DNA from 4 places in the Streptomyces sp. NPDC007856 genome. Region 1 is predicted to be linked to each of the others. Evidence: riboswitches for the same ligand, from Rfam matches in the RefSeq annotation. Region 1 holds a riboswitch; each other region holds the start of a gene.
The links. A riboswitch is a leader RNA that binds a small molecule or an ion and turns the genes downstream of it on or off. The one in region 1 is predicted to bind cyclic di-AMP.

Region 1 (7,734 bases):
CGGCGATGCCCTGGACCTTCTTGCTGTTGACCAGGTCCTTGATCTTCGCGATGACCTTCTCCGGGCCGACCGCGAAGGGCAGTTCCGTGATGACCAGGCCCTTGCGGCGGGCGGTCACCGTCTCGACCGAGACCGTCGCGCGCATCTTGAAGGTGCCGCGGCCCGTCGCGTACGCGTCCCGGATGCCGTCCAGGCCGACGATCCGGCCGCCGGTGGGCAGGTCCGGGCCCGGGACGTGCTTCATGAGCGCGTCCAGGTCCGCGTTCGGGTGCCTGATCAGGTGGCGGGCGGCCGCGATGACCTCGCGCAGGTTGTGCGGCGGCATGTTCGTCGCCATGCCGACCGCGATGCCCGAGGAGCCGTTGACCAGCAGGTTCGGGAAGGCGGCGGGCAGCGCCACCGGCTCCCGCTCCTGGCCGTCGTAGTTCGGCGCGAAGTCGACCGTGTCCTCGTCGATCGACTCGGTCATCAGGCTCGTCGCCTCGGCCTGCCGGCACTCCGTGTACCGCATGGCGGCCGGGGGGTCGTCGTTGCCCAGCGAGCCGAAGTTGCCGTGGCCGTCGACCAGCGGCACGCGCATGGAGAAGGGCTGGGCCATGCGCACCAGGGCGTCGTAGATCGACGCGTCGCCGTGCGGGTGCAGCTTGCCCATGACCTCGCCGACGACACGCGCGCACTTCACATAGCCGCGGTCGGGGCGCAGGCCCATCTCGTTCATCTGGTACACGATCCGGCGGTGCACCGGCTTGAGGCCGTCACGGGCGTCCGGCAGGGCGCGCGAGTAGATGACCGAGTACGCGTACTCGAGGTAGGAGCCACGCATCTCGTCCACGACGTCGATGTCGAGGATCTTCTCCTCGTACGAATCGTCGGGCGGCGGGGTCTTCGTGCTGCGGCGGGCCATCGCTGCCGGCTCCTTGCTACTGAAGCGTTTGATGGATCTGACGCGGACCATTGTGGACCGCGGCACTGACAACCGGGGCCATGGCCCGGTCTTCCACGGTCCGCCCGGCACCGCAAGGCGCACCGGACCGGCACCGCACAGTGCCCGCCGGCCGTCCTGCGGGCACGCGAGTCGCAGGCTACGCGATCCGCTGTGGGCGTACGTCCCGCGGGAACTTCGCCGAGGCCCCGCACGGTTTGCATACAGTGGCAGGAACGGCAGGAAAACCGCGGTTTTCACAACCGCCTCCGCTCGCGAAGGGATGTACATGCCCATGGGTCACACGACCACAGCCGAGGCAGGCTCCGGGGGCCTGACAGCGACCGAGCACCGCCTGGCCAACGGTCTGCGCGTGGTGCTCTCCGAGGACCACCTGACCCCGGTGGCGGCGGTCTGCCTCTGGTACGACGTCGGCTCCCGCCACGAAGTCAAGGGGCGTACCGGCCTGGCTCACCTTTTCGAGCACCTGATGTTCCAGGGCTCGGCGCAGGTCAAGGGCAACGGTCACTTCGAGCTGGTGCAGGGCGCCGGCGGCTCGCTCAACGGCACCACCAGCTTCGAGCGCACCAACTACTTCGAGACCATGCCCGCCCACCAGCTGGAGCTGGCGCTCTGGCTGGAGGCCGACCGCATGGGCTCGCTGCTGGCCGCCCTGGACGACGAGTCCATGGAGAACCAGCGGGACGTCGTCAAGAACGAGCGCCGCCAGCGCTACGACAACGTGCCCTACGGCACCGCCTTCGAGAAGCTGACCGCCCTGTCGTACCCGGAGGGCCACCCCTACCACCACACGCCGATCGGCTCGATGGCGGACCTGGACGCGGCCACCCTGGAGGACGCCCGCCAGTTCTTCCGCACCTACTACGCGCCGAACAACGCGGTGCTCTCCGTGGTCGGCGACATCGACCCCAAGCAGACCCTCGCCTGGATCGAGAAGTACTTCGGTTCCATCCCGTCCCACGACGGCAAGGCCGCCCCTCGCGAGGGCTCCCTGCCGGACGTCATCGGCGAGCAGAAGCGCGAGGTCGTCGTCGAGGAGGTCCCGGCACGCGCCCTGATGGCCGCCTACCGCCTTCCGCACGACGGCACGCGCGCGTGCGACGCCGCCGATCTCGCCCTGACCATCCTCGGCGGCGGCGAGTCCTCCCGCCTGTACAACCGGCTGGTCCGCCGCGACCGTACGGCCGTCGCGGCCGGCTTCGGCCTGCTGCGCCTCGCCGGCGCGCCCTCCATGGGCTGGCTGGACGTGAAGACCTCCGGTGACGTCGAGGTGCCGGTCATCGAGACCGCCATCGACGAGGAGCTGGCCCGGTTCGCCGAGGAGGGCCCCACGGCCGAGGAGATGGAGCGCGCCCAGGCCCAGTTGGAGCGCGAGTGGCTGGACCGGCTGGGCACGGTCGCCGGCCGTGCCGACGAACTGTGCCGGTACGCCGTCCTGTTCGGCGACCCGCAGCTCGCCCTCACCGCCGTCAAGCGCGTCCTGGATGTGACCCTGCAGGAGGTCCAGGAGGTCGCCCAGGCCCGTCTGCGCCCCGACAACCGGGCGGTCCTGGTGTATGAGCCGAAGTCCCCGGAGCAGGCCCCGGACGCCGACGTTCCCGAGGACCCGGAGCAGGAAGCCACCGTAGAGGCCGGTAACGAGAACGAGGAGACGGCCAAGTGACCGAGCTCGCCACCATGGACTTCCATCCCCAGCCGCAGGCCGGCGAGGCCAGGCCCTGGGCGTTCCCGGCGCCCGAGCGCACCGCGCTCGACAACGGCCTGACCGTGCTGCGCTGCCACCGCCCCGGCCAGCAGGTCGTCGCCGTCGAGGTGCTGCTGGACGCGCCCCTGGACGCCGAGCCGGCCGGCCTGGACGGCGTCGCCACGATCATGGCGCGGGCCTTCTCCGAGGGCACCGACAAGCACTCCGCCGAGGAGTTCGCCGCCGAGCTGGAGCGCGCGGGCGCCACGCTGGACTCGCACGCCGACCACCCCGGCGTCCGGCTCAGCCTGGAGGTCCCCGCCTCGCGCCTGGCCAAGGGTCTCGGCCTGCTCGCCGACGCGCTGCGCGCGCCCGCCTTCGCCGACAGCGAGGTGGAGCGGCTGGTCCGCAACCGCCTGGACGAGATCCCGCACGAGCTGGCCAACCCCTCCCGCCGGGCCGCCAAGGAGCTCTCCAAGGAGCTGTTCCCGGTGGCCTCGCGCATGTCGCGGCTCCGCCAGGGCACCGAGGAGACCGTCGAGAAGATCGACGCCGCCGCCGTACGCGCCTTCTACGGCCGGCACGTACGCCCCGCCACGGCCACCGCGGTGGTGGTCGGCGACCTCACCGGGGTCGACCTGGACGCGCTGCTCGGCGACACCCTGGGCGCCTGGACCGGCACGCCGGGCGAGCCGCGGCCCGTGCCGCCGGTGACCGCCGACGACACCGGGCGCGTGGTCATCGTGGACCGGCCCGGCGCCGTGCAGACGCAGCTGCTCATCGGCCGCGTCGGCCCCGACCGGCACGACCGGGTGTGGCCCGCCCAGGTGCTCGGCACCTACTGCCTCGGCGGCACCCTCACCTCCCGCCTGGACCGCGTCCTGCGCGAGGAGAAGGGCTACACCTACGGTGTGCGCTCCTTCGGCCAGGTCCTCCGGTCCGCACCGGACGGCACGGGCGCCTCGATGCTCGCCATCAGCGGCTCCGTGGACACCCCCAACACCGGCCCGGCGCTGGAGGACCTGTGGAAGGTGCTGCGCACCCTGGCGGCGGACGGTCTGACCGACGCCGAGCGGGACGTGGCCGTGCAGAACCTCGTCGGGGTGGCGCCGCTGAAGTACGAGACCGCGGCGGCCGTCGCGAGCACGCTGGCCGACCAGGTCGAGCAGTACCTGCCCGACGACTTCCAGGCGACGCTCTATCAGCAGCTGGCCGCGACGGGCACGGTGGAGGCCACGGCGGCCGTGGTGAACGCCTTCCCGGTGGACCGTCTGGTGACCGTCCTCGTCGGTGACGCCTCCCAGATCAAGGCACCGGTGGAGGCACTCGGCATCGGTGAAGTGACGGTCGTGGCGGCCGAGTAACCGCACGCGCGTGGGGCCCTGACGGTCTATGGACCGTCAGGGCCCCTGCCGTTCTCACTCCCTTACCGGGATGCCCGATTTGAGGCGGAGGTTGCCTGTCTGCCCTGTGGGATGCGCTACAAAAGTCCGGATCCGTTTGGGGTTCGAAAGCAGGCTTACGTAGCGTCACCCGGGCTGTTCGTCGGTAGCAGTGCGCCGCACCCGCGGCACCGGACAGCCATCGCCGAGTCCCCGCACGGCGCGAGCCAGGGGAGCCGGGGACCCACGCAGTCCCTGGGGTGAATCGGGCGCCCGCGCTCCGCGAGGGGGCCCGTAGGAGACCTTCCTGCTCCGAACCCGTCAGCTAACCCGGTAGGCGAGAGGGAAGGAAAGGACCAGCCACTCCATGGCGTTCATGTGCGCCACCGGGAAGCACCGCAAGCCCGGCCGGGTCAAGCGCACCACCGCTCAGGCGGCAGGCATCGCAGCCCTCACCACCACCGGTGTCATCGGCACCCTGGCCGCCTCCCCGGCGCTCGCCGCCGAGAACACCGTGGAGCAGACCGGCCTCACGCCGGTCCTCACCCTGAGCGACGACGTGGCCGAGCACATCGACGCGCAGGCCGCCGCGCAGCAGCGGGCCGCCGAGCACAAGGCGGCCGAGGAAGCCGCGGCGAAGAGGGCGAAGGAGGAGCACGAGGCCAGGACCCGCGCCGCCCGGGAGGCCGAGCGCAAGCGCCTGATGAACACCTTCGTCGCCCCGATCGCGAACTCCTACGTCTCCACCGGCTACAAGGCGAGCAGCTCGCTGTGGTCCTCCGGCTCGCACACCGGCATCGACTTCCACGCGGCGAGCGGCACCCCGGTGCACGCGGTCGGCTCCGGCACCGTCGTCTCCACCGGCTGGGGCGGCGCGTACGGCAACCAGATCGTGATCAGGATGGCCGACGGCATGTACACCCAGTACGGCCACCTGTCGTCGATCGGCGTCTCGGTCGGCCAGCAGGTCACCCCGGGCCAGCAGATCGCCCTGTCCGGCGCGACCGGCAACACCACGGGCCCGCACCTGCACTTCGAGGCCCGTACGACCCCCGACTACGGCTCGGACGTCGACCCCGTCGCCTACCTCCGCAAGCACGGCGTGAACGTCTGACGCCTCATCGCCTGGCATGCGAAGCCCCGGCTCACCGAGCCGGGGCTTTCGTCGTCTTTTCACGGGCGCCACCCGATCCGCTGACCAAAAAATATCCATGGATTCCGGCCCGCCGTCGGAAATTCCGGCTCATTGGAATAGAGTCACGGAACAGGCGTCCATCGTCGACGTTTCACGGGGATTAAAGCGGAGGTCGGTCATGCGTATTCCGGCGCACTCGGTGTGCACGGCCATCCGGGACGACATCGTCGCGGGGGTCTACGAGCGCGGCGGCCGGCTGACCGAGGAAGTCCTGGCCCGCCGCTACGGCGTCTCGCGCGTCCCCGTCCGCGAGGCCCTGCGCACCCTGGAGGCCGAGGGCTTCGTGGTGACCCGCCGGCACGCGGGCGCGTGTGTGGCCGAGCCGACCGAGCAGGAGGCCGCCGACCTGCTGGAGATGCGCCTGCTGCTGGAGCCGCTCGGGGCCGCCAGGGCCGCCCAGCGGCGCACCGAGGCCCATCTGAAGGTGCTGCGCGGCCTGGTCAGGCTGGGCCAGGAGCGGGCCCGCAGGGGCAGCAGCGACGATCTGCGGTCGCTGGGCGGCTGGTTCCACGAGACGCTCGCCCAGGCCTCGGGCAGCCCCTCGCTGACCGCGATGCTCAGCCAGCTTCGGCACAAGATCGCCTGGATGTACGCGGTGGAGGCGCCGTCGAGCCCGGTGGACTACTGGACGGAGCACGGCGCCATCGTCGACGCGGTGGCGCGCGGCGACGGGGAGCGCGCGCGGGCGCTCACGGCGCTGCACACCGAGCGCGCGACGGCCGTGCACCGGCTGCGCTTTTCCGGGGCCGGCGAGCGTGTGAGGACTTCGCAACACGCCGTAAACATGTCGGGCCTCCGGCATTAACACGGGCGCCGTATACAAAGAAGAGGTATTCGGCTGCGCAGTATTTACCGCTGCCTCAATTCCGGTGTGCGCGCAAAGAGCCCGGAAACGCAGAGCCGCGCCGCCCGAAAAGGGCGACGCGGCTCCGGTGTGTCAGCGTGCTGCTGTTCAGACCGTCTCGGGCAGTTCCTCGAGGCCCTCGGCGACCAGCTTGGCCAGACGGTCGAGGGCGACGTCCGCGCCCTCGGCGTCGGAGGCCAGCACGATCTCCTCGCCGCCCTGGGCGCCCAGGCCCAGGACAGCCAGCATGGAGGCCGCGTTGACGGGGTTGCCGTCAGCCTTGGCGATCGTCACCGGGACGCCTGCGGCCGTGGCGGCTCGGACGAAGATGGAGGCGGGGCGGGCGTGGAGGCCCTCGGCCCAGCCGACGTTGACGCGGCGCTCAGCCATGTGTTGCTGCCCTTCAGTCTTCAGGGTTGTCTAGACCAGTTTCCCATATCGCGAAGCATGCCCCGGAGCGGACCTTCGTCCGCCCGGCGTGGCGTCGGAACCGCGGCCTCGGTTCCGGCTTCCGTCCTCCACAGACTGCCCTGCGCCGTTGTCGGACGCGAGCCGTACTCTGGGGCCCATGCAGACCTCGGCGGACCGGCAGGACCGGCACCAGTACCCCGCCCACTGGGAGGCGGACGTGGTGCTGCGCGACGGTGGTACCGCGCGCATCAGGCCCATCACCGTTGATGACGCCGACCGCCTGGTCAGCTTCTACGAGCAGGTCTCGGACGAGTCGAAGTACTACCGCTTCTTCGCGCCGTACCCCAGGCTCTCCGCCAAGGACGTCCACCGCTTCACGCACCACGACTTTGTGGACCGGGTGGGACTCGCGGCCACCATCGGCGGCGAGTTCATCGCCACCGTACGCTATGACCGCATCGGCGCCGACGGCATGCCCGCCTCCGCGCCCGCCGACGAGGCCGAGGTCGCCTTCCTGGTGCAGGACGCGCACCAGGGCCGCGGGGTCGCCTCCGCCCTGCTGGAACACATCGCGGCAGTCGCCCGCGAGCGCGGCATCCGCCGCTTCGCCGCCGAGGTGCTGCCCGCCAACACCAAGATGATCAAGGTGTTCACGGACGCCGGCTACACCCAGAAGCGCAGCTTCGAGGACGGCGTCGTCCGCCTGGAGTTCGACCTCGAACCCACCGACCGCTCCCTCGCCGTGCAGCGAGCGCGCGAGCAGCGCGCCGAGGCCCGCTCGGTACGGCGCCTGCTCATGCCCGGCTCGGTGGCGGTCGTCGGCGTCGGCCGCGCCCCCGGCGGCGTGGGCCGCAGCGTCCTCGGCAACATCCGGGACGCCGGCTACGGCGGCCTGCTGCACGCCGTGAACAAGGCCTTCCCGGAGGGCCTCGGCGAGGTCGACGGGGTGCCGGCCTACCGGCGCGTGCGGGACATCGGCGGTCCGGTGGACCTCGCCGTGGTCGCCGTACCGGCCGAGCACGTGCCCGCCGTGGTCGCCGAGTGCGGGGAACACGGGGTGCAGGGGCTCGTCGTGCTCTCCGCCGGGTACGCCGAGAGCGGGCCCGAGGGGCGCGAGCGGCAGCGGGCCCTCGTGCGGCAGGCACGCGCGTACGGCATGCGGATCATCGGCCCGAACGCCTTCGGGATCATCAACACCGCGCCCGACGTGCGCCTCAACGCCTCCCTCGCCCCGGAGATGCCCCGCCCCGGCCGCATCGGGATGTTCGCCCAGTC
Region 2 (7,734 bases), on a different contig from region 1:
ACTACTGGGCGCTGCCCGGCGCCCTGGACCAGCTCGCCGGGTTCCTGACGCCGCGGACCTCCGGGGTGACGGCGTGACCGCGTCCCTCGGCCGTCGTGTCGCGGCCGAGGCGGTGGGGACCGGGCTGCTGGTGGCCGTGGTCGTAGGCTCCGGCATCCAGGCGACCGGGCTCTCCCACGACGTCGGCGTGCGACTGCTGGCCAACTCGCTGGCCACCGTCTTCGGCCTGGGCGTGCTGATCACGCTGCTCGGGCCCGTCTCCGGCGCGCACTTCAACCCCGTCGTCACCCTGGCCGCCTGGTCCACCGGCCGCCGCACCGGCGCCGGGCCGAGCCTGCGGGAGGTCGCCGCGTACGTCCCCGCGCAGGTTGCCGGGGCGATCGGTGGTGCGGTGCTGGCCGACGCCATGTTCGGCGAACCGCTGGTGAAGTTCTCCACCCACGACCGGTCCGCCGGCCATCTGTGGCTGGGGGAGGTCGTCGCCACGGGCGGGCTGATCCTGCTCGTGTCCGGCCTGGAGCGCGTCGGCCGCGCCTCCCTGGCCCCGCCGGCCGTGGCCTGCTACATCGGTGCCGCCTACTGGTTCACCTCCTCCACCTCCTTCGCGAATCCCGCCGTCACCGTCGGCCGCGCCTTCACCGACACCTTCGCCGGGATCGCCCCCACCTCCGTCGCCCCGTTCATCACGGCACAAGTGCTCGGCGCAGCACTGGGACTGGCTGCCGTGGCGGTCGTGTACGGACGTCCCGCCCGCGTGGCGGACGACGTCGTCGTGCCGCACGGCGAGCCCGAACTCACTTCCTCCTGACCGCCCTCCGCCCGCAAGGACACCTGCGATGACCACCGCCGCCACCCCGCGCCCCTCCGTGCTGTTCGTGTGCGTCCACAACGCCGGCCGTTCCCAGATGGGCGCCGCCTTCCTCACCCACCTCGCCGGTGATGCCGTGGAGGTCCGCTCGGCAGGTTCCGCACCCGCCGACGCGGTCAATCCGGCGGTGGTGGAGGCCATGAGAGAGGTCGGCGTCGACATCTCCGCCGAAACACCGAAGATCCTCACTGTCGAGGCGGTACGGTCCTCCGACGTGGTGATCACGATGGGCTGCGGGGACGCCTGCCCCGTCTTCCCGGGCAAGCGGTACCTGGACTGGCGGCTCGAAGATCCGGCGGGCCAGGGTGTGGACGGCGTGCGGCCGATCCGGGACGAGATCGAGCAGCGGGTGCGCGGCCTGCTGGCCGAGCTGGGTGTTCCGGCGGCATGAGCCGGCCGTCCACCACCAGGCTGGACGTCGGCCTCTGCGCCTCCTTCGACGCGGTGGACATCGCGGGCACGGTCGTACTGGTCCACCGTCATCTGCCCGTCATCGCCTTCAGCAGCGCCGCACTCGAACCCGGCTCTCCGGTACGGGAGTTCGTCCCTCCCCCGCCTTGGGCGGGGCCGTCGGCCGATGCCGGGTTCCGGCTGCTGGAGCCCGCGGAGCCGGACGCGCCCATCGAGCGGGTCGATCCGAGCGCGCTGCCGGAGGCCGAGCTGAAGGCGGTCCGCCACTGGCGCCCGCAGACGCTGGGCGAGCTGATGTTCAACTGGTGGGACTGAGGCCTACGACGCCTCGGTTCACCGACCCGCCCTCACCGCCTCAGGCCACCACCAGCCCCGTGTCTCCCGCCCCATAGGCCCGCAGGAACGCCGCCACTCCGCCCCTGATCAGGCGGCTACGCCGTCGCGGCGACCCTCCTGTCCCTGGCGGCCCTCCCGGCGCAGGCGATGATCGGCAGATCTGTTCCGGCCGTCGTACCGCGTCGGAACGCAACCCGCAGGTCAGATGATGGGGGCAGCCGAGCGGGTGGAACAGATCCGCCCATCGCCCACTGCCCGCCGAGGTCAGCCCGCGTTGAGGTCCGCCAGGGGCAGGGTGTGGCGGGTGTGGACGACCTTCGCGCGCAGGTAGCGGACGTTGTGGGCCGTGGTGAAGACGCCGGTCGGCACCCGGTCCCGGACCACGACGCCCAGCGCGCGCAACTGCTCGGCCTTGTCGGGATTGTTGGACAGCAGGTCCAGCTCCCCGATGCCGAGGGCGGCGAGCATCTGCGCGGCGGCCGTGTAGTCGCGGGCGTCCTCCGGCAGGCCGAGCGCGGCGTTCGCCTCGTAGGTGTCGAGGCCCTGGTCCTGGAGGGCGTACGCGTCGAGCTTGTTGTAGAGACCGATGCCGCGGCCCTCCTGCCGGAGGTAGAGCAGGACGCCGCCGCGGTCGGCGATGCGCTCGACCGCCTCGCGCAGCTGGGGTCCGCAGTCGCAGCGGGCGGAGCCGAAGACGTCGCCGGTCAGGCACTCGGAGTGCAGGCGCACCAGCGGGACGGTGCCGGGGGCGGGGTCGCCGAGGACCACGGCGACGTGCTCCTGGCCGTCGGCCAGGCCGTGGAAGGTGACGAGTTCGGCGTCGACGCTGTAGCCGTCGTGGAAGCGCAGCGGAACCCGGACGCGGGCGCGCGGCGTGGCGGCGGGGGTGTCGGGCATGCGGGTCCCTCCGGAGGCTGTTGCTTCATATTTGAAGCAGCGTACTCGGGGGACCCTACCTCATGCTTCAAACTTAAAGCAATCAATCGTCGGAGGAGGAACACGAGGAACGCCGCCGCCAGGGCACGTCCTCCGCTCCGCACTCGGCGCCGTCGCCCTGCAGGCCGCCCGCGATCCCGGTGCAGATCTCCTCCAGCTGCCCCACCTGTTCCGGCGTGAGCCGGTCGAACAGGACGGCGCGCACGGTCTCGACGTGGCCCGGTGCCGTACGCTCCAAGGCGGCCATCCCCTCGTCCGTCAGCACGGCGATGCTGCTGCGTTTGTCCCAGCGGCAGTCGTCCCGGCGCACCAGCCCGTCCCGCTCGAGGCGGGTCACCGCATAGGTCAGCCGACTGCGCGTGATCTTCAGCGACTCGGCGAGGTCGGTCATCCGCAGCCGCCGGTCGGGCGCGTCGGACAGGTTGGCCAGCACGGAGTAGAACAGATGCGGCATGCCGGCGTCCTGCTGGAGCTGTCGGTCGATCGCGTCCTCCAGGAGGTGCGTCGCGGCGAGATAGGCGCGCCAGGCGCGCTGCTCCTCGGGGGTGAGCCAGCGGGTCGTCATGCCGCCAGTGTAAGTTTGTTTCAAACTTGAACCAAGATCGACCTTGAACCGAACCTCGCCTCGCAGGAGACCGCGCCGATGACGTACCCGTACGTGCTGCTGTCCGCCGCCGTCTCCCTCGACGGCTACCTCGACGACACCAGCCCCGACCGGCTCCTGCTGTCCAGCCCGGCCGACTTCGACCGGGTCGACGCGGTACGGGCCTCCGTCGACGCCATCCTGATCGGCGCCGGCACGATCCGCGCCGACAACCCGCGGCTGCTGGTCAACTCCGCCGAGCGCCGCGCCGCCCGCGTCCGGGCGGGCAAGCCGGAGTACCCGCTCAAGGTGACCGTCACCGCCACCGGCGACCTCGACCCCGACGCCAACTTCTGGCACACCGGCGGCGACAAGCTCGTCTACACGACCGACCAGGGCGCCGAGCGGGCGGTCCGCCGCGTCGGCGACACCGCCGACGTCGTCCCGCTCGGCCCTGGCCTCGACTGGCGGGCCCTGCTGTCCCACCTGCACGACGTGCGCGGAGTCGGACGGCTCATGGTCGAGGGCGGCGGCACGGTGCACACCCAACTGCTGCAGCTGGGTCTCGCCGACGAGCTCCAGCTCGTCCTCGCGCCGCTGTTCGTCGGCGACCCGGCCGCGCCCCGCCTGTTCGGCCCCGGCGGCTACCAGGCCGGCCGGCTGCGCCTGACCGAGACCCGCCGGATCGAGGACGTGGTCCTCATGCGCTACGAGCCCACCGCCCCCGGCACCGGGCCGGCCGCCACCGCCGCCGACCGGCACTGGCTGCGCACCGCCTGTGAACTCGCCGCGCTGTGCCCGCCCTCGGAGACGGCGTTCAGCGTCGGCGCGGTGGTGGTCGCAGCCGACGGTACGGAGCTGGCTCGCGGCCACTCCCGGGAGGGCGAGGATCCCGTGGTCCATGCGGAGGAGGCCGCCCTGGCGAAGGTCGACCCGGCGGATCCCCGGCTGGCCGGTGCCACGGTGTACAGCAGCCTGGAGCCGTGTGCCCGGCGCGCCTCGCGGCCCGCGCCCTGTGCCGAGCTGATCCTTCGGGCGGGGGTACGGCGGGTGGTCACGGCGTGGCAGGAGCCCGACACATTCGTAGCGGGAGCCGACGGTACGGGGGTGCTGGTCAAGGGGGGTGGGGAGGTCGTCGCACTGCCCGAGCTGGAGGAACTCGCCAAGGCGCCGAACCGGCATCTGCTGGGCTGAGCCCGCACACACTCAGGGCCCGGAATCCTTGGGATTCCGGGCCCTGAGCCTTCAGTAGCGGGGACAGGATTTGAACCTGCGACCTCTGGGTTATGAGCCCAGCGAGCTACCGAGCTGCTCCACCCCGCGTCGTTGTGTCTCTACTGTACACCACACGCTCACCCCCTCGGCGCCACACCGCCCGCGCCCCCTCGCCGGCCCGTGGTCACGGTGATCGGCTTCACGGACGGTGACCGGACGACCGCCCTCCGCATAACATCTGAGACACCGTCAAAAATGCCGACACTCATGTACGGTGGTCAACTCACCCGATTTGCAGGGATCCTGACCGGTAAGTCCACGGCCGAAAACCTTAATGATCAAGCCGAACGGCTTGGAAAGTGGCTGTCGGGTCTATTAACGTTCGATAACGCAGCGCGGTCGTCCCAGCCGTCACAAGAGGCGGCTCCGTGCGCACGCGCCGAATCCCGCAAGGGAGCCGGGGAACCACCACCTTGGGGTGAATCGCGCGAATGCCGCAGTTGGTATACGCGCGTAGGAGACCTTCCTGCTCCGAACCCGTCAGCTAACCCGGTAGGCGGAGGAAGGAAAGGAGCACGCCCGCGTGGCGTCCAACCGGCCCGTCCCAGAAGCCCCGTTCATGCCCCCGCAAGCCCAGCCGGAGACCTTCGGCTACGGCGCCTACCGCGCCGAGGAGGGGCCCTGGGAGGAGTGGAATCCCACCGAGGACTCCGTCGCCCCGCTCCGCGGCCGGCACCGCGTCGCCAAACAGCGCGGCGGTTTCGCGCGCAGCTCCACCGTCCTCGGCGTCGGCGTGATGGCCGCGGTCGGCGCGGGCGGCATGGCCAGCGCGAACACCGGCAAGCCGCCGGTCTCCATCTCCCTGCCGGACCTGGACTCCGTCGAGCACATCTTCGGCGCCGGCTCCTCCGACGCGCACCAGGCCACCACCGGCCTCAGCAAGGTGGGCGTGAGCACGGACAGCGCCGACAGCGGCAACGCCGGCGAGGCCCTGCGCAACCGGATCATGGCCCAGGCCGAGCAGCAGAAGGGCCAGGCCGCCAGCAAGGCCACCGTCGCCGCGATCGCCGCCGCCGACCAGCAGACCGCCGACGCGGCCGCCAAGGCGGAGAAGGCGGCCGCCGCCAAGGCCGCCGCCGCCAAGCAGCAGGCGGAGGCCGACGCCGAGAAGGCCGCCGAGGCCAAGCGGCTCGCCGAGCTGGCCAAGCAGTACACGCTGCCGGTCGTCTCGTACACGATCACCGGCACCTTCGGGCAGCCCGGCGCGATGTGGTCCTCCGGCTACCACACCGGCCTCGACTTCGCCGCCCCCACCGGCACCCTCATCAAGGCCGTCCACAGCGGAACGGTCACTGAGGCGGGCTGGGCCGGCGCCTACGGCTACCGCACCGTCATCACCCTGGACGACGGCACCGAGCTGTGGTTCTGCCACCAGTCCTCGATCAACGTCTCCGTCGGCCAGAAGGTCTCCACCGGCCAGGTCATCGGCCGGGTCGGCGCCACCGGCAACGTCACCGGCCCGCACCTGCACCTGGAGGTCCACCCGAACGGCCAGGCCACCGCCATCGACCCGGCGCCCTGGCTGCGCGATAAGGGCCTCACCCCCTGACAGCCGTCTGTCCGTGGGACTTTGCACCGGCGGCGGAATGCGATCATCTGTCGCCGGTGTTGATGCAGAGCATGACTTCTCTGCGCACACTCGGCTCCTCCGACCTCGAGGTCTTCCCGCTCTGCCTCGGCGGCAACGTCTTCGGCTGGACCGCCGACGAGGAGACCTCCTTCGCCGTCCTCGACGCCTACACGGCGGCCGGGGGCAACTTCATCGACACCGCCGACTCGTACTCGGCCTGGATCGAGGGCCACAAGGGCGGCGAGTCCGAGACGGTCATCGGCAAGTGGGTCAAGTCCCGCGGCAACCGTGACCGCGTCGTCATCGCGACCAAGGTCAGCCAGCACCCCGAGTTCCAGGGGCTGTCCGCCGCCAACATCAAGGCCGCCGCCGACGCCTCCCTGCGCCGCCTGGACACCGACTACATCGACCTCTACTACACCCACTTCGACAAGCCCGAGATCCCGGTCGAGGAGATCATCGGCGCGCTGGACGAGCTGGTGAAGGCGGGCAAGGTCCGCCACATCGCCGCCTCCAACATCAGCCCCGAGCGCCTGAAGGCCTCGCTCGACTTCTCCGACCGCGAGGGCCTGGCCCGCTATGTCGCCCTCCAGCCGCACTACAACCTCGTCTCCCGCGACACCTACGAGGGCCCGCTGCAGGACCTGGCCGCCAAGGAGGGCCTGTCCTCCGTGCCCTACTTCTCCCTCGCCGCGGGCTTCCTGACCGGCAAGTACCGCCCCGGCAGCAAGGTCGACAGCGCCCGTGCGGGCCGCGCCCAGGAGTACGCCGAGTCCGAGCGCGGCCAGAAGGTCCTCGCGGCGCTCGACGAGATCGCCGCCGCCCACGACGCCCCCGTCGCCACGGTCGCCCTCGCCTGGCTCGCGGCCCAGCCGACGATCACCGCCCCGATCGCCTCGGCCCGCACACTGGACCAGCTCCCGGCCCTGCTGGGCGTGGTGGACCTGAAGCTGACGGACGAGGAAGTGGCGAGCCTGACGAAGGCGTCGGCCTGACCTTTCCGGTGACTTCTCCGGCCGACAGCTGACCTCTTTCCGCCGCGACGGCCCTCAGCCACGACGGCGGATTCCGGCGGTGCCGAACCCTCCGCCACCCGACCGGCTAGTACTGGTACGGGTTGTAAGCGGAGTAGGGCACCGCCGGATAGCCGTAACCCGGCCCATACGCCGTAGGCGCCGGCACGGGCGCCGCGTACATCGGCCGAACCTGCGGAGCAACTCGCGCGGCGTACTCCAACGCCGGCCGGGCCGCGTCCCTCCGCTGCCACAGCTCGTCCAGCAGCTCCCGCTCCCGTACGACGAAGTCGGCCCCTGCCTTCCCCTTGCGTCCCCGGTGCCGCAGGAAGGCGAGCGAGGTGGCGTACGCCTCGTACTGGGCCACCGCCCGCGCCGCCGGCCGGCCGCCGTGGTGCCGGGCGTAGTCACGGGCCGTCCGCCGCGCCCGCATCGACCCGAGCGCGAGCGGCTCGGCCGGCCCCAGCCACCCGGCCAGCACATACGCCGGCAGCTCCGCCCGCACGGTCCGCAGCTCCCGCTGCCGGGTCCAGATCGCGAGCCAGGTCAGCAGCCCGAACACGGGCACCATGAATCCGCCGTAGACGGCGAAGAACCCGAACTCGCCGAAGGTGGAGGAGCCGTTCCAGAAGGCGTGCATGCTCATCGCGAGCAGCAGACCGCCGAGCGGCAGCAGCACCCGCCGGGCGCGCTGCCGCTCGGCGGAGAACGCGGCGAAGCCGAAGCCGAGGCCGGTGAGGGT
Region 3 (7,734 bases), on a different contig from region 1:
CTCGCCCGCGACTGGGGCGAGCGGCCGGGGGTGATCCTCCAGGAGTACCTGCCGCGCGAGGAGGCCGAGGACTGGATCGTGCACGCCTGCTTCGACCAGGACGCGAGCCCCGTCGCCCTGTTCACCGGGGTCAAGGTCCGCTCATGGCCGCCGCACGCCGGCATGACGGCGAACGCGTACGTCGTCGACAACCCGGAACTCACCGACCTCGCCGCACGTTTCATCAAACAGATCGGCTACAGCGGCATCATCGACCTCGACCTGCGCTTCGACCGGCGCGACGGACAGTACAAGCTCCTCGACTTCAACCCGCGCATGGGCGCCCAGTTCCGGCTCTTCGAGAATGAGTCGGGTGTGGACGTCGTACGCGCGATGCACCTGAATCTGACCGGCCGCCCCGTTCCGGAGGGGGAACAGCGCGCCGGCCACCGCTACATCGTGGAGAACATCGACCTCCCCGCCCTTCTCGCCTACCGTCGCAGCGGCTACACGACGCCGCACGCGCCGGCGAAGGCGAGCGGGACGGAGCTGGCCTGGCTCGCGGGTGACGACCCGCTGCCGTTCCTCACGATGCTCGCCCGCTTCGTGCGCCCGGGCGCGAAGCACCTCTATCAGCTGTGGCGGACCAACCGCCGCGGCAGCAGCACCTCCACGAAGTAGGCAAAGCCACACAGAGAGTGGCGCACCATGTCCTGGGGAGGGACTTCGTGACTCGACCGGTTGCAATCATCGGGGCCGGGCCGTTCGGCCTGTCCACCGCCGCCCATCTGCGGGCGCGCGGTATCCCCGTCCGCGTCTTCGGCGACCCCATGGTCAGCTGGCGCGACCACATGCCCGAGGGCATGCTCCTGAAGTCGACGCCCGCCGCCTCGAATTTCGACTGCCCACAGCCCGGCCACACCCTCGGCGACTACTGCGACGCGGCCGGCATCCGCCGCCTGGTGGGCGACGAGGACATCATCCCGGTGGGGACGTTCATCGGCTACGGCGAGTGGTTCCAGCACAAGCTCGTCCCCGACCTGGAGCGGGTGCGGGTCGTCTCCGTGGACCGCGACAAGAGCGGCGGCTTCGAGCTGAAGCTGGACTCGGGGGAGATGTTCACCGCGCGCGCGGTCGTCGTCGCCACCGGCCTGTCGGGCCTGGCGCACCTGCCGGCGGAGCTCGCCGGAGCCGCGGCCGACGGTCCGGCGCCCACCGGCCCGGTCTCGCACAGCTCCCAGCACCACGACCTGAGCCGCTTCGCCGGCAAGGAGCTCATCGTGGTCGGTGCGGGCCAGTCCGCGCTGGAGACGGCGGCGCTCGCCGCCGAGGCGGGGGCACGCGTGCGTGTCGTCGCGCGCGGTCGCGGCCGGGTCGCCTTCGGCGCGCCGCCCTGGAAGCAGTCGAAGCTGCGCCCCGAGTCCCCGTTCGGACGCGCCTGGTCGCTGTGGGCGTTCAGCTACTACCCGCACCCCTACCGCTACCTGCCCGAGGCCACCCGCCACTTCCTGGTCCGCCGGGTCCTCGGTCCGCTCGGCGCCTGGTGGCTGCGCGAGCGCTTCGAGAGCGCGGTGCAGGTGCAGGACGTGGAGCGGGTCGTGATCGCCGAGGCACCGGACAGCAGCCCCGTGCTCACCGTCCGCACCCACGGCGGGCACACCGAGCGGCTCACCGCCGACCATGTCATCGCCGCCACCGGCTACCGGGTCGACATCGCGGCGATGGACTTCCTCGGGCACGAACTGCGCACCCGGCTCGCGGTAAGCCGCGGCACGCCGAAGCTCGGACCCGGCTTCGTCTCGTCCGTTCCTGGCCTGTACTTCACCGGTCTGCCGGCGGCGTCGTCGTACGGACCGGTGATGCGCTTCGTCTGCGGCACGGAGTTCGCCTCACCGCGCCTGACGAAACACCTGGCGGCGGCCCACGGCTGAGACCTCCTGCAGGCCCTGTCGCCCTTCTCAACGAGGAGCCGACGGGCACTACTTGGGGTGGACCAGTACGTAAGTGCGCAGGGCGACAAGGTGAGTCGGTGGGGCTCGGTATCCGTATTCTCTGATCATGGCAGCCTCCCCCACATATTCACTGATCGCCACCGACTTGGACGGAACACTGCTGCGCGGCGACGACACCGTCTCCGACCGGTCGCTCGCCGCGCTCGCGCGGGGGGCGCGGGCCGGTGCCCGGCACCTGGTGGTGACGGGCCGCCCGGCCCCGCGGGTGCGGCCGCTGCTGGCGCACCTCGGCTGCACGGGGCTCGCGGTGTGCGGACAGGGCGCACAGGTGTACGACGCCGGGACCGGCCGCCTGCTGTGGTCGGTCCGGCTGGACCGGGAGCTGGCCGAGACGGCGCTCGGCAAGATCGAGGCCGAGGTGGGGCAGGTGTACGCCGCCGTCGACCAGGACGGGGTCGACGGGCTCACGCTCATCGAGCCCGGGTACCGGATGCCGCACCCGACCCTGCCCGCGGTGCGGGTCGGCCGGCGCGACGACCTGTGGTGCGCGCCGATCAGCAAGGTGCTGCTGCGCCACGCATTCCTGTCGGACGACGAGTTGGCGGAAGCGGCGCGCGCGGTGGTGGGCTCGCTGGCCACGGTCACCATGTCGGGGCCGGGGACCGTGGAGCTCCAGCCGCCCGGGGTGACCAAGGCGACCGGTCTCGCGCTGGCTGCCGAGCGGCTCGGGGTCGCGGCGGAGGAGGCGCTGGCGTTCGGCGACATGCCCAACGACATCCCGATGTTCGACTGGGCGGGACATGGGGTCGCCATGGCCAACGCGCATGGCGAACTGAAGGCGGTGGCCGACGAGATCACCCTGTCGAACGAGGACGACGGCATCGCCGCCGTCCTCGAAAGGCTGTTCCCGACCGACTGACCGGCACATCAGTACGCGGCCGTCCTCGGTCCGTACGCAGCCGTCCCCGGCCCGTAGTCGGCGTCCTGGTGCACGACCGTCTCGGGAAGAAGCGACGGCCGCCCGGTGCGCCCCTCCGTCAGGTGTGGGCGCACCGGGCGGCCGATGCCGTGCCGGCCGGCGGGACCGGTCAGTACGCGCTGGACACGTTGTCGATGGACCCGTACCGGGCGGCGGCGTAGTTGCAGGCCGCGGTGATGTTGGCGACCGGGTCGTACGGATTGAGGGCGGTGCCTGCCACGTGGTACGCGTTGAAGGTCGGGTCGATCACCTGGAGCAGCCCCTTGGACGGGATGCCCTTGGCGGCGTTGGAGTCCCAGAGGTTGATGGCGTACGGGTTACCGGAGGACTCCCGCATGATGTTGCGGTAGATGCCGTTGTAGGTGCCCGGGATCCCCTTCTGGGCCATGATCGCGAGGGAGTGGCGGATCCAGCCGTCGAGGTTGTTCGGGTACCCGGCGAGGGTGGTGGAGGCCGGCTTGGTGGTCGTCGTGCCGGTGGCCGCGGAGGCGCCGGCGGCGCCGATGAGCGGCAGGGCGAGGACGGCGGCTCCGGTGCCGACGACGGCGAGGGTGCGGGCGAGACGGTTGGTGCGGGGGCGGCGGTGCCGAGCGGCAGAAGGCATGGGAAGTCCTCTCCGTCGCCTACGAGGTGAGCTGTCGGGTTCGGGCGGGGAGGTGCCCGGCCGCGCCTTCGTGAGAAGGCACGGCTTCACCCCTAGCCGTCCCGGTGCGGCGTGTGCCGACCGGTCAGGCGACTTACCTGGGTCCCCCGCTCCTGCCGTACGAATGAGTTCGTCGATGGGTCACACGGGCGGCGGCAGGATTCGGCGTCCGCCCGACGGCCCGGAACGTATGCGAGAGCACATGTCCGAAACAAGTACCTGATGCGCACGATGCACTATTTGACCTTGGTCTGTGTCATATGGGGTACTTGATCCTTTGCGGCTGCCAACGCTCAACTCGCGGACGGTGCAAGGGGGGAAGGGGGTTCGGCGGGCGTTCGGCGCCAGAGGTCGCCGTGACCCAATTCACTAAATAACAAAGTATTTCAAATCGGACAAGATGGATTCGAGTGGATCGGTGGAAGCCCGCGGCGGACGCCGTGACGGAGTCCATGGCGGAACCCGTGACGGAACCCCCGGTGTGGCGCCCGTCGTTGTCCGGGGTGTAGGCATTACTCCGCTCGCCCCTCGGTTCGCGACAAAGTGTGTGGGTTCCTGTTAAGTCGACAAATGTCCACTCTTATTACTTGATCAAAAACATACCGGTCGTGATCTGGTACCGCCCAGGCTGGACCGGTGGGCGCTATCGGTGATCGAACAGGGACCGGATACGCTGACTTGAGTGATGGCAGCGACCTATCGACAAACCGTGTAATCGCCAGCAGACACCAGCAGACAGGAGACCCCTCGTGACCGTCGTCGGGCCGTTCGGGCTGAGCGTGCGGGACCAGGCTCTGGAAGCCGATGTCCAGGCCGGATTGGCGGCTGTCGAGGAAGGCTTGCTCGAGGCCACCAAGAGCGAGGTCCCGTTCATCACGGAGGCCGCGCAGCACCTCGTACGAGCCGGCGGGAAGCGGTTCCGGCCGCTGCTCGTGATGCTCGCGGCCCAGTTCGGCGATCCCTACGCGCCGGGCATCGTGCCCTCGGCCGTGGTCGTGGAGCTGACCCACCTGGCCACGCTGTACCACGACGACGTCATGGACGAGGCAGCCGTGCGGCGCGGCGTGGACAGCGCCAACACCCGCTGGGGCAACTCCGTCGCGGTCCTCACCGGCGACTTCCTCTTCGCCCGCGCCTCCCAGATCCTCGCCGACCTCGGCCCCGAGGCGGTCCGGGTGCAGGCCCTCGCCTTCGAGCGGCTGGTCACGGGCCAGATCCTGGAGACCGCCGGTCCCTCCGACGGCCGTGACCCGGTCGAGCACTACCTGGACGTGCTCGGCGGAAAGACGGGCTCGCTGGTGGCGGTCTCGTGCCGGTTCGGCGCGATGATGTCCGGTGCCGACGAGACGGTCGTGGACGTGCTCACCCAGTACGGCGAGCGGCTCGGGGTCGCCTTCCAGCTCGCCGACGACGTCCTGGACATCGCCTCCGACTCGCAAGAGTCCGGCAAGACCCCGGGCACCGACCTGCGCGAGGGCATCGCGACCCTGCCCGTGCTCCGGCTGCGCGAGCGGGCGGCCCGGCTCGGCCTGGCCGAGGACATCGCCCTGTGCGAGCTGCTGGACTCCGATCTCAGCGACGACGCCCGACACGCCGAGGCGCTGGTCGCGCTGCGGGCCCACCCCGCGCTGGAGCAGGCCCGCCGGGACACCGTGCGGTACGCGGAGGAGGCGCGGGCCGCGCTGGCGCCGCTGCGCGAGTGCGACGCCAAGGCCGCGCTGATGGAGCTGTGCGACGCGGTGGTCCACCGCGCCGGCTGACCGGACGCCTGTCACACACCGCACCACAGCTCCGGCCACGCCCCGGGCGCGATTGCGGGTCCTCCGTCGCGCCGGGATTCCGGCCGTGCGCCTCGCAGCGTTCAGGCCGTGCGCCCGGGGCACGCTTCCGGCTGTCCGTCACTCCGCGTTTCCGGCCGTGCGACTCGCCGCGTTCAGCCCGCGAGCCCCGGGATGTCTCCAGCCGTGCCCCTCGCCGCGCTCAGGCCGTTCCACGGGCCGCTGGGTCGGCGCCCTCGGCATGCCTCCGGCCGCCCGTCGCGCAACTCCTCCAGCTCTGCGATCCGTACGCCCATGAGTCCGTACGCCCATGAGTCCGTACGCCCCCCGCGCTCCCGTACGGCCCCCCCGTTCCGGTGAGACCCCTACGGGTCGGGGGAGTTCCTGCTCCCGCGTGTCATACCCCAGTCGTATGCGGAGTTGGCCCCGAGGTCTGACGCTTCTTCATGGCCGATTTGGTGAGATGGAAACCACGGAAATCACCACCCCTCACCGATTCGGGTGAGAATGGCGGCTCTGATGGACCAGCGTGAGAACAGCCGCCGCCGACGACGGAGGTAAGGCACACATGGCACCGTACGAATCCGACGACGCAGTGGACGCCGCTCGGGACGAGGAGCGGCACGCCCGACGCCGCAGGACGGCCCGTTACGCGGTCCCGGTCGCCGTGGTGGGGGTCGCCGCGGCCACGATCGGTCTGGTCCCGGCGCTCGCCGCTTCCGGTGACCCCGACCTGCCCAGGATCACCGCACAGCAGCTCATCGAGAAGATCGCCAAGTCGGACGTGCAGCAGCTGTCCGGCACCGTGCGCATCGACACCGACCTCGGCCTGCCCGACCTCGGTGGCCTGGCGAACAACCTGGCCCCCGGCGCCGGCAAGGGCTCCGGCGACGGCTCCTCCGCCGACCCGCAGTCCCAGTTCACCTCGCTGGTCTCCGGCACGCACACGTTGCGCGTCGCCGCCGACGGGCCCGAGAAGCAGAAGCTGTCGCTGCTGGAGAGCGGCTCCGAGTACAGCCTCATCCACAACGGCAAGAACGTATGGGGCTACAACAGCAGGACCAACGAGGTGTACCACGGGACCTCGGCCGACTCCGGCAAGGACCGCAAGGCCGAGACCCCGGCCACGCCGAAGGACTTCGCCGACCAGGCGCTGAAGTCGGTGGACGGCACCACGTCCGTCACGGTCGACGGCACCGAGCGGGTCGCCGGCCGCGACGCCTACAAGCTGCTGATCAAGCCCAGGCAGTCCGGCACCACGGTGGGCGCCATCAGCATCGCCGTCGACGCGAAGACGGGCATGCCGCTGAAGTTCACGCTGACGCCGAAGAGCGGCGGCGCCGCCGTCCTCGACGTGGGCTTCACCCAGGTCACCTTCGGCCGGCCGGCCGGCTCCACCTTCGCCTTCACCCCGCCCAAGGGCGCCAAGGTGACGGAGGAGAAGCAGGACTCCGCGGCTCGCAAGCACGCGCCCCAGCCCGGCGAGGACTTCGCCAAGGGTATGAACGGCGCCGATGTCCTCGGCAAGGGCTGGACGTCCATCGCCACCTTCGACAGCGGCGCCAAGGGCGGCCTGCCGACCGGCTCCCGGGGCGGTGACCTCGGCGGCTTCCTCGGCTCGCTCGGCGACAAGGTCTCCGGCAAGTTCGGCAAGGGCACGGTCTTCTCCACCCGCCTGGTCAACGCCCTGATCACCGACGACGGCAAGGTCTACGCCGGCGCGGTGACCAAGGACGCCCTGGTGAAGGCGGCGAACGCGGGAAAGTGACCCCGTCCGGGAACTACGGACCGTGACCGTACGTTCACTCTCAAGGGAGGCGCGGATCGAGGGGGAGCCGATGGACGGACCGTCCGCCATGGAGCGGGAGGCGGGGGAGGCGCGGAAGCGTGCCCCCGGGCGGGCGGAGGCCGCGGGGAAGCCTGCTCCGGGGCCGACGGAGGCGAGCGTCATCGCCACCCGCGGCCTCACCAAGCGCTACCGCGGCGGACAGCTCGCCGTCGACGGCCTCGACCTGACCGTCCCGGCGGGCAGTGTCTTCGGCTTCCTCGGTCCGAACGGCTCGGGCAAGACCACCACCATCCGCATGCTGATGGGCCTGATCGAGCCCACGGCGGGCACGGCACACGTGCTGGGCCGCCCGATGCCCCGGGCGGCCCGGTCCATCCTCCCGCAGGTCGGCGCGCTCATCGAGGGCCCCGCGCTGTACGGCTTCCTCTCCGGCCGGGACAACCTGCTTCGCTACGACGCCGCCGACCCGACCGCCGACCCGCGCACCCGGCACGCCCGCGTCGCCGCCGCCCTGGACCGGGTCGGCCTCGCGGCCGCCGCGGGCAAGAAGGCGAAGGCGTACTCGCTGGGCATGAGACAGCGCCTGGGTCTGGCCGCCGCGCTGCTCCAGCCGC
Region 4 (7,734 bases), on a different contig from region 1:
GCGAAGCCGCCCTCGCGGTACTGCGCCGCCGCGAACGAACCCAGCGCGTCCCGGGCGGTGTTGAGCTTCTGCTGCTTGCGGGCGGTCTCGTCGCGCAGCGCGTTCAGCCGCCGTTGCTCAGTGTCCGCCTTCTCCTTCGCGCCGTCGTACTTCTCGGTTGCGGCCTCGGCGTCCTGGTACAGCTGGTCCACCTTGGCCTTCACCTGCGCCGGGGTCAGCTGTGGCTCGGCGTGTCCGGTCCCGTCGAACCCTGTCGCGGTGGCCGCGCCCGCCAGGGCGAGCGTGGCGGCCGTCCGGGCCGTATGGCCGCCCATCGAGCGTTGCCGGGCCTTGCGGTGCGCTGCCACCTGGGCCGTCACGTCCTTCCGTACGACTCGCACGACCGAGAGTCCGTGTGCCCGGCGGCGGCCCGCACAGGGGAAGCGGGCCACCGCCGGACCCTTCTCGGCGGTGGTGGCCGACGGCCGCCCCTGGCCCGGGCGGCGGTGGGGAGCCGGTCACCTGGGGGAGGACGCTAGGCCCGACTGTGACGAGTAGGTAACGCGGTGTACGGAACTGGCCTCGATGGACCGGGATGTGACCGCAAGTGACCATGTGGCCGTTCTGGAGTCGTCGCCTTCACAGAGCGCGGTGACCGAAGTGCGGAAAGTGGGATGGACGGGAGCCGTGGGGTGCTATGAGGCGCATATATGCAAGATCCTCCGTGCGACCGCCGACCGCCGACCGCCGACCGCCGACCGCCGACCGCCGACCGCTGTGTCCGGGGCCGGTGGGGGGAGGCCCGCGGGCCCCTGGTTAGGCTCCGGCCCATGGACGTACTCATCCATCTCTTCGTCGGCCTGCACATCATCGGCATCGCCGCGCTGCTCGGCGGTTTCCTCACCCAGATGAAGGCGATGGGCCAGGGCACGGCCCGGTTCGTGCCCGCGATGCTGCACGGCGCGCTGACCATGCTGGTCACCGGCGTGGTCCTGGTCGGCCTCAACCAGGCCGACGACCACCACGTCAACACCATCAAGATCGGCATCAAGCTGGCGCTGCTGATCGTGATCCTCGGGTTGGTCTATGTGAAGCGCGACGAGGAGAAGATCGACAAGAGCGTGTTCGGGGTGGTCGGTCTGCTGACCATGGCGAACATCTTCATCGCCGTCCTGTGGACCTGACGGTCAGCCGTCCCTGCCGCCGGCGCGGGCCGCGAGCACCGCACCGGCGGCGACCGCGAGCCACACCGCCACCGCCGCCCACAGCAGCACCCGTCCCGGCCAGGTGAGCCACGGGACGCCGAAGACGGTCGCGGCAGACAGCGCCGCCACCGCCGTCATCCCCATCGGGAACACCGTCGCCCAGCGCAGCACGTGGTAGCCGGGCCGGGGGCGGGCCGCCTCGGCGGCCAGTGGACGACGTAGCAGACCAGATCCAGCACGTACAGCGCGACCGTCGCGGTGCGCAGCACGCCGCGGTCGTCGGCGTTCCACAGGTACATGCCCGAGTCCCCGGCGATGAGCAGGATTCCCCCGGCCAGCGCCGAGATCGCGAGCGCCCCGCCCGCGATCCAGTGGTCGCCCGCCCCCTCCAGCACCTGCCGTACGTCGAAGTGGGCCAGCGCCAGGCCGTAGAGCACCAGGCCCAGCCAGAACAACACCAGCGCGGTGTGCGCGAGCCACGCCGTGCGCCCGGCCGTGGACAGCGTGGCGGCCAGTACGGCGAGCCCCTCTGTGGCCACACAACACAGGAACACCGCTCAGGGCATGCGCGGCCTCCAGCGCCGTACGACCAGGACCAGCAGGACCGGCCAGAGCACCGTCGCGAGCGCCAGCAGCGCCTCGGCTCCAGGCCCAGCGCCGAGATCCGGGTGCCGAGCACCGTGGTCGCGGCGACGGAGGTGAGCGCGCCCGGACTCTCCGCCTCGGTCGCCCAGCGCTGCCGCTCGCCGACCAGTCGCAGCACGAACTCGGCGGCCGGCGCGGCCCAGGCGACGCACGCCAGCGCCAGCACTGCCTGGGAGAGCGTCTCGTCGCCGGTCATGTGCAGTCCCACCGACAGGATGCCGGTCGCCATCACGGCGGCCCCGGCCGGGGGAGACCGCCCCGCCCACCACACGCGCAGACCTGAGATGCCCGGCATGCGCCCGATGCCAGGGAGCGGCGGGGTTCCCGCCCGGAAGGGCACGCGCGTGTGGACAGCAAAAACGCCGGTACGCGCGGGGGACCGGGAGAAGCCGGCGCCGCGTTCGTGACCCAGGAAAGCGGTGGCGCGTGGACGCAGGAAGGCCGATGGCGCGTGGACGGAGGAACAGCCGGCACGCGGCGCGTGTGGACGCAGGAAGGCCGGCACGTAGCGCGCATCGACGCAGGAACGGCCGCACGCGCGCGTGGACGCGGAAAACGCCCGCACGCGCGCGTGGACGCGGAAAACGCCCGCACGCGCGCGTGGACGCGGAAAACGCCCGCACGCGCGCATCGGCACGCGATCAGCCGACGCGCGCCCGGGGGCCTCAAGGCGAGGCCCCCAAGCCGCCGGCACCTGCGCGCGTGGTCCGGCAATTCGGCGGCACGCGCGCGTGGAGCGGGGCGCACCCGTGCCCGGGGTGAGTGGTCAGCCCGGGCGGACCACGCTGTGGATGATCGACTCGCCGCCGTAGTAGATCGACTCCTCGCGGACGTACGCGCCCGGCTTCGGGGCGTGGATCATCATGCCGTTGCCTATGTAGACGCCGACGTGGCTGATGTCGTCGTAGAAGAAGATCAGGTCGCCCGGCCGCGCGTCGGCGAGCGAGACCGTGGTGCCCGCGTTGACCTGGTCGTACGTGGTGCGCGGGAGGGTGACGCCGGCGGCCTTCCAGGCGGCCTGGGTGAGGCCCGAGCAGTCGTAGGAGTCCGGCCCGGTGGCGCCCCACACATACGGCTTGCCGATCTGCGCGCGGGCGAAGGCGATCGCCTTCTCTGCCTTCGTGTCGTACGAGCTGGACGTGGTGGTGGACCCCGTCGAGCCGGAGCCCGTCGAACCCGACCCGGAGCCGGACCCCGTGGCGGTGGACGACGACGAGGACGAGTCGGCCTGCTGCTGAGCCGCCTGCTGCTTCGCCAGCTCGGCCGCCTTGCGCGCCGCCTCCTGGTCCTTCTGCCGCTCGATGGCGGCCAGCCGCGCCTTCTCCTGGGCCGTCAGCTGCGACAGCAGTTCCCGCGCCGAGGCCAGTTTCTTCTGCACGGTTGCCTTGGCGGTCTGCAGGTCGTGCTGCGAGTCGCTCAGCGTCTGCAGGCTCTCCGCGGCCTCCCGCCGCTTCTTCATCGTCGCGGCCTGCTCGCCGATGAAGTCGTCGACCGCGCTCTTCTCCCGCGAGGTCAGCCGGTTCATCAGCTGGGTCTGGTCGAAGTAGTCCTGCGGGTCGTTCGCCAGCAGGAAGGTGGCCGTGTCCGGAGCGGCGGCGCCGGTGCGGTACTGGGCCGCGGCGAAGGAGCCCAGCTCCTCACGGGCCTTGTTGAGGCGTGCCGTGCGCCGGGCGACGTCCTCGCGCAGGGCGTCGACGCGGCCGCGCTGTTTGCCGGTCCGCTCCTTGGCCGCGTTGTACTTCTGGGTCGCCGACTCCGCCTGGCGGTAGAGATCGTCGACCTTCTTCTCGACCTCCTCCAGGGTCGGCTTGGCGCGATCGGTACCCGGGGCGGCCTCCGCGGTCTGCGAGAGCACGGCCATGGAGGTGAGGGCGGCGGTGGCGAGGGCGGGAGCGCGAAGGCCGGTTCCGATGGTCCCGCCGGGGCGCGGCTTGCGGTGCGACGCCAAGAGAGGCGACTCCTTCCAGTGGGCCGCCTACCGGGTTAGCTGTCGGGTTCGGGCGGTGGTTCGGAAGGGTTGCCCTACGGCGGCGTCCCGGGTGGGAGCCGGCCGATTCACCCCAAAGGTCGGTGGGTCCCCGGCTCCGGGCGCCCTGCGGGGCACGCCGGACTCGGCGGGGGCCGCGCGGCCCGGCGAGGTTCGCCGGTAGGGGTCGTGCGGCCCGAACGCACGCTAGCCAACTCGTGTGACTCCTGTGAAGGTTGGTGCGTGATATGTCCGATACATTTTCGTGACCTGAGTCAGGTTTCGCTTCTGAGTCATCGGACGGTACCCCTCTGTGAGCAGGGCGCGGGCCGTTCGGCAGTGAAGATCAACTGCTTTCCGGGGCGGCCGTGTTCCGGGGACGGCGACCGGTTGTCGGTGGGGAGCCCTAGACTCGTAGAGCGATGAGCAGCCTCTTTGACGACAGCTTCCTGGCGGACCTCCAGGCCCCTCGCGGGCGCGAGGAGGAGCCCCCGCCGCCGCCCGAGGACGATCACGCTCCGGAGCCGCTTCCGGACGATCTGTTCGGCGGGAAGTTCGACGTGCCGCCGGACCGGGACGCGTACTACCGCGACGGCGCCCCGCGTCCCGCCCTCGACGCGGCGGCGCTGCTGGAGGGGCTGAACGACAACCAGCGCGCCGCGGTCGTGCACGCCGGCTCCCCGCTGCTCATCGTCGCCGGCGCCGGCTCCGGCAAGACCCGTGTGCTCACCCACCGCATCGCCCACCTGCTCGCCGAGCGGCATGTGCACCCGGGCCAGATCCTCGCGATCACCTTCACCAACAAGGCCGCGGGCGAGATGAAGGAGCGCGTCGAGCACCTCGTCGGCCCGCGCGCGAACGCGATGTGGGTGATGACCTTCCACAGCGCGTGCGTGCGCATCCTGCGCCGGGAGAGCAAGAAGCTCGGTTTCACCTCCAGCTTCTCCATCTACGACGCCGCCGACAGCAAGCGCCTGATGGCCCTGGTCTGCCGCGACCTGGACCTCGACCCCAAGCGCTTCCCGCCCAAATCGTTCAGCGCGAAGATCAGCAACCTGAAGAACGAGCTGATCGACGAGGAGGACTTCGCCGCCCAGGCCACGGACGGCTTCGAGAAGACCCTCGCCCAGGCCTACGCGCTCTACCAGTCGCGCCTGCGCGAGGCCAACGCGCTCGACTTCGACGACCTGATCATGACGACGGTCAACCTGCTGCGTGCCTTCCCGGACGTCGCCGGGCACTACCGCCGCCGCTTCCGGCATGTCCTCGTCGACGAGTACCAGGACACCAACCACGCGCAGTACGCGCTCGTGCGCGAACTCGTCGGCACCGGCGAACACAGCGAGGACATCCCGCCGAGCGAGCACGACCTCCCGCCCGCCGAACTGTGCGTCGTGGGTGACGCGGACCAGTCGATCTACGCCTTCCGGGGCGCGACGATCCGCAACATCCTCCAGTTCGAGGAGGACTACCCGAACGCGACGACGATCCTGCTGGAGCAGAACTACCGCTCCACACAGACCATCCTGTCCGCCGCCAACGCGGTCATCGAGCGCAACGAGTCCCGCCGCCCGAAGAACCTGTGGACCAACGCCGGCCAGGGCGCGCGGATCACCGGTTACGTTGCCGACACCGAGCACGACGAGGCCCAGTTCGTCGCCGACGAGATAGACCGTCTGGTCGACGCGCGCGAGGCCAGGGCGGGCGATGTCGCCGTCTTCTACCGCACCAATGCCCAGTCCCGTGTCTTCGAAGAGGTCTTCATCCGCGTCGGCCTGCCCTACAAGGTCGTCGGCGGGGTCCGCTTCTACGAGCGCAAGGAGGTCCGGGACGTCCTGGCCTATCTGCGCGTCCTCGCCAACCCCGAGGACTCGGTGCCGCTGCGCCGCATCCTCAACGTGCCCAAGCGCGGCATCGGCGAGCGCGCGGAGGCGATGATCGACGCCCTCTCCCAGCGCGAGAAGATCAGTTTCCCGCAGGCGCTCAAGCGCGTGGACGAGGCGTACGGCATGGCCGCGCGCTCCACCAACGCCGTCAAGCGGTTCAACACGCTGATGGAGGACCTGCGCACCATCGTCGAGTCCGGTGCGGGTCCCGCGACCGTCCTGGAGGCGGTGCTCGAACGCACCGGCTACCTGGCCGAGTTGCAGGCCTCCACCGACCCGCAGGACGAGACCCGCATCGAGAACCTCCAGGAACTCGCGGCGGTGGCCCTGGAGTTCGAGCAGGAGCGCGGGGAGGGCGAGCAGGGCACGCTGGCCGACTTCCTGGAGCAGGTGGCGCTGGTCGCCGACTCCGACCAGATTCCCGACGAGGACGAGGAAGGCTCCGGCGTCATCACCCTGATGACCCTGCACACCGCCAAGGGCCTGGAGTTCCCGGTCGTCTTCCTGACCGGCATGGAGGACGGCGTCTTCCCGCACATGCGCGCCCTCGGCCAGGCCAAGGAACTGGAGGAGGAGCGGCGCCTGGCCTACGTCGGCATCACACGCGCGCGGGAGCGGCTCTACCTCACGCGGTCGGCGATGCGCAGCGCCTGGGGCCAGCCGTCGTACAACCCGCCCTCCCGCTTTCTGGAGGAGATCCCGGCCACCCATGTGGACTGGAAGCGGACGGGAGCGGCGGCGCCGGTGTCCTCCGGCCCGGCCTCCGGGATCGCGGCCTCGCTGTCCTCGACCCGCTCGCGTTCCTCGGCGTCGGGCGCGTCCGGGTTCGCCACGCGCCGCACCACGGAGAAGCCGGTGGTCGCCCTCGCCGTCGGGGACCGGGTCACCCACGACCAGTTCGGGCTCGGCACGGTCGTCGCCGTGAAGGGCACGGGCGGGAACGCGGAGGCGACGATCGACTTCGGCGACGCCAAGCCGAAGCGACTGCTGCTGCGGTACGCGCCGGTGGAGAAGCTGTAGGGAAGAAGCCGTAGGGGGTCTGGGGGCGAAAGCCCCCGGGCTCTACGTCGGGTCGAGCCCGTGGCTCCGCAGCCACGGCAGCGGGTCTATGGCCGCCCCGCCCGCGGGCCGCACCTCGAAGTGCAGGTGCGGGCCGGTGGAGTTGCCGGAGTTGCCGGAGTAGGCGATCGGCTCGCCGGCCTTGACGGACGTCCCGGAGGCGACGCGGTAGCTGGACAGATGGCAGTACCAGGTCTGCGTGCCGTCCTTCGCCGTCACGATCATCATGTTGCCGTAGGCGCTGTTCCACTTGGTGGAGACGACGCCGTCGGTCGCGGCCATCACCGTGGTGCCGTACGACACCGGGAAGTCGATGCCCGTGTGCACGGACATCCAGTTCACCCCCGCCTGGCCGAAGTAGGCGCTGAGCCCCTTCTGCGTGACCGGCAGCACGAACTTGGGGCGCAGCCGCTCCTTGAGCGCGGCCGCCGCGGCGGCCTTCTTCTGCTCCAGTTCCTGCTGGTTCTTGAGGTCGATCCGCTCCTGCGTCCGGCTCGCCCGGTCGGCGAAGTCATGGGCGCCCGCGGACAGGGTGTTGAGCTGGGTGTCCAGCTTGCTGTTGGCGACCGAGGCCTTGACCGCGTGCGTGTCCGAGGCGGAGGCCGTGGTGTCGTGTCCGTTGTCGGTCAGCGCGCCGACCGAGGCGGCGGCGATCCCGGCGACGCCCATCACACAGACCGAGGGGACGGCGACGGTGAGCAGCGCGGAGCGCTTGGCGGTCGTACGCCGGCGGGAGCGCCCGGCGCTGCGCGAGCCGGCGCGGGGCGTCGGCGCGATGTCCTCCTGGTCGTCCAGCAGCTCGGCGGCGGCCTGTTCACCCGCGGTGCCCGACTCGTCGTCCCCGACCTGCTGTTCGTCGAAGGCGGTGTCCTCGTAGGGGACCTCGTCGTAGGGGACCTCGTCCTCGTACGGGGTCTGCCCGTACGGAACCTGCGGGAAGGCGCCGGTCGCCTGCGGGTCGCCGACCTGGTCGAAGGTGGCGGTGGCCTGCTGG

Region 2: linked by a shared signal. The riboswitch ahead of ACFYOH_RS08065 (M23 family metallopeptidase) and the one ahead of ACFYOH_RS13465 (M23 family metallopeptidase) in region 1 are both predicted to bind cyclic di-AMP.
Region 3: linked by a shared signal. The riboswitch ahead of ACFYOH_RS00525 (transglycosylase SLT domain-containing protein) and the one ahead of ACFYOH_RS13465 (M23 family metallopeptidase) in region 1 are both predicted to bind cyclic di-AMP.
Region 4: linked by a shared signal. The riboswitch ahead of ACFYOH_RS01475 (NlpC/P60 family protein) and the one ahead of ACFYOH_RS13465 (M23 family metallopeptidase) in region 1 are both predicted to bind cyclic di-AMP.

The regions. Positions count from the first base shown of each region.
Region 1 is NZ_JBIAEC010000004.1:492,883-500,616, reverse strand. Features, by position in the region: gene ACFYOH_RS13480 (DNA topoisomerase (ATP-hydrolyzing) subunit A) at 1-904, opposite strand, end outside; gene ACFYOH_RS13475 (M16 family metallopeptidase) at 1,212-2,606, shown strand; gene ACFYOH_RS13470 (M16 family metallopeptidase) at 2,603-3,991, shown strand; cyclic di-AMP (ydaO/yuaA leader) riboswitch at 4,203-4,364, shown strand; gene ACFYOH_RS13465 (M23 family metallopeptidase) at 4,377-5,123, shown strand; gene ACFYOH_RS13460 (GntR family transcriptional regulator) at 5,323-6,009, shown strand; gene ACFYOH_RS13455 (HPr family phosphocarrier protein) at 6,157-6,438, opposite strand; gene ACFYOH_RS13450 (GNAT family N-acetyltransferase) at 6,617-7,734, shown strand, end outside.
Region 2 is NZ_JBIAEC010000003.1:18,573-26,306, reverse strand. Features, by position in the region: gene ACFYOH_RS08105 (ArsR/SmtB family transcription factor) at 1-77, shown strand, start outside; gene ACFYOH_RS08100 (aquaporin) at 74-808, shown strand; gene ACFYOH_RS08095 (arsenate reductase ArsC) at 837-1,259, shown strand; gene ACFYOH_RS08090 (hypothetical protein) at 1,256-1,594, shown strand; gene ribA (GTP cyclohydrolase II) at 1,880-2,512, opposite strand; gene ACFYOH_RS08080 (MarR family winged helix-turn-helix transcriptional regulator) at 2,595-3,116, opposite strand; gene ACFYOH_RS08075 (dihydrofolate reductase family protein) at 3,195-4,328, shown strand; tRNA gene ACFYOH_RS08070 (tRNA-Met) at 4,384-4,457, opposite strand; cyclic di-AMP (ydaO/yuaA leader) riboswitch at 4,777-4,925, shown strand; gene ACFYOH_RS08065 (M23 family metallopeptidase) at 4,933-5,958, shown strand; gene ACFYOH_RS08060 (aldo/keto reductase) at 6,030-6,974, shown strand; gene ACFYOH_RS08055 (PrsW family intramembrane metalloprotease) at 7,081-7,734, opposite strand, start outside.
Region 3 is NZ_JBIAEC010000001.1:102,222-109,955, forward strand. Features, by position in the region: gene ACFYOH_RS00510 (ATP-grasp domain-containing protein) at 1-660, shown strand, start outside; gene ACFYOH_RS00515 (NAD(P)-binding domain-containing protein) at 708-1,910, shown strand; gene ACFYOH_RS00520 (HAD family hydrolase) at 2,038-2,850, shown strand; gene ACFYOH_RS00525 (transglycosylase SLT domain-containing protein) at 3,020-3,514, opposite strand; cyclic di-AMP (ydaO/yuaA leader) riboswitch at 3,518-3,699, opposite strand; gene ACFYOH_RS00530 (polyprenyl synthetase family protein) at 4,303-5,313, shown strand; gene ACFYOH_RS00535 (outer membrane lipoprotein carrier protein LolA) at 5,900-7,099, shown strand; gene ACFYOH_RS00540 (ATP-binding cassette domain-containing protein) at 7,170-7,734, shown strand, end outside.
Region 4 is NZ_JBIAEC010000001.1:288,312-296,045, forward strand. Features, by position in the region: gene ACFYOH_RS01460 (NlpC/P60 family protein) at 1-347, opposite strand, end outside; gene ACFYOH_RS01465 (hypothetical protein) at 810-1,163, shown strand; partial or broken gene ACFYOH_RS01470 (tellurite resistance/C4-dicarboxylate transporter family protein) at 1,167-2,124, opposite strand; gene ACFYOH_RS01475 (NlpC/P60 family protein) at 2,596-3,777, opposite strand; cyclic di-AMP (ydaO/yuaA leader) riboswitch at 3,785-3,956, opposite strand; gene pcrA (DNA helicase PcrA) at 4,218-6,701, shown strand; gene ACFYOH_RS01485 (M23 family metallopeptidase) at 6,744-7,734, opposite strand, start outside.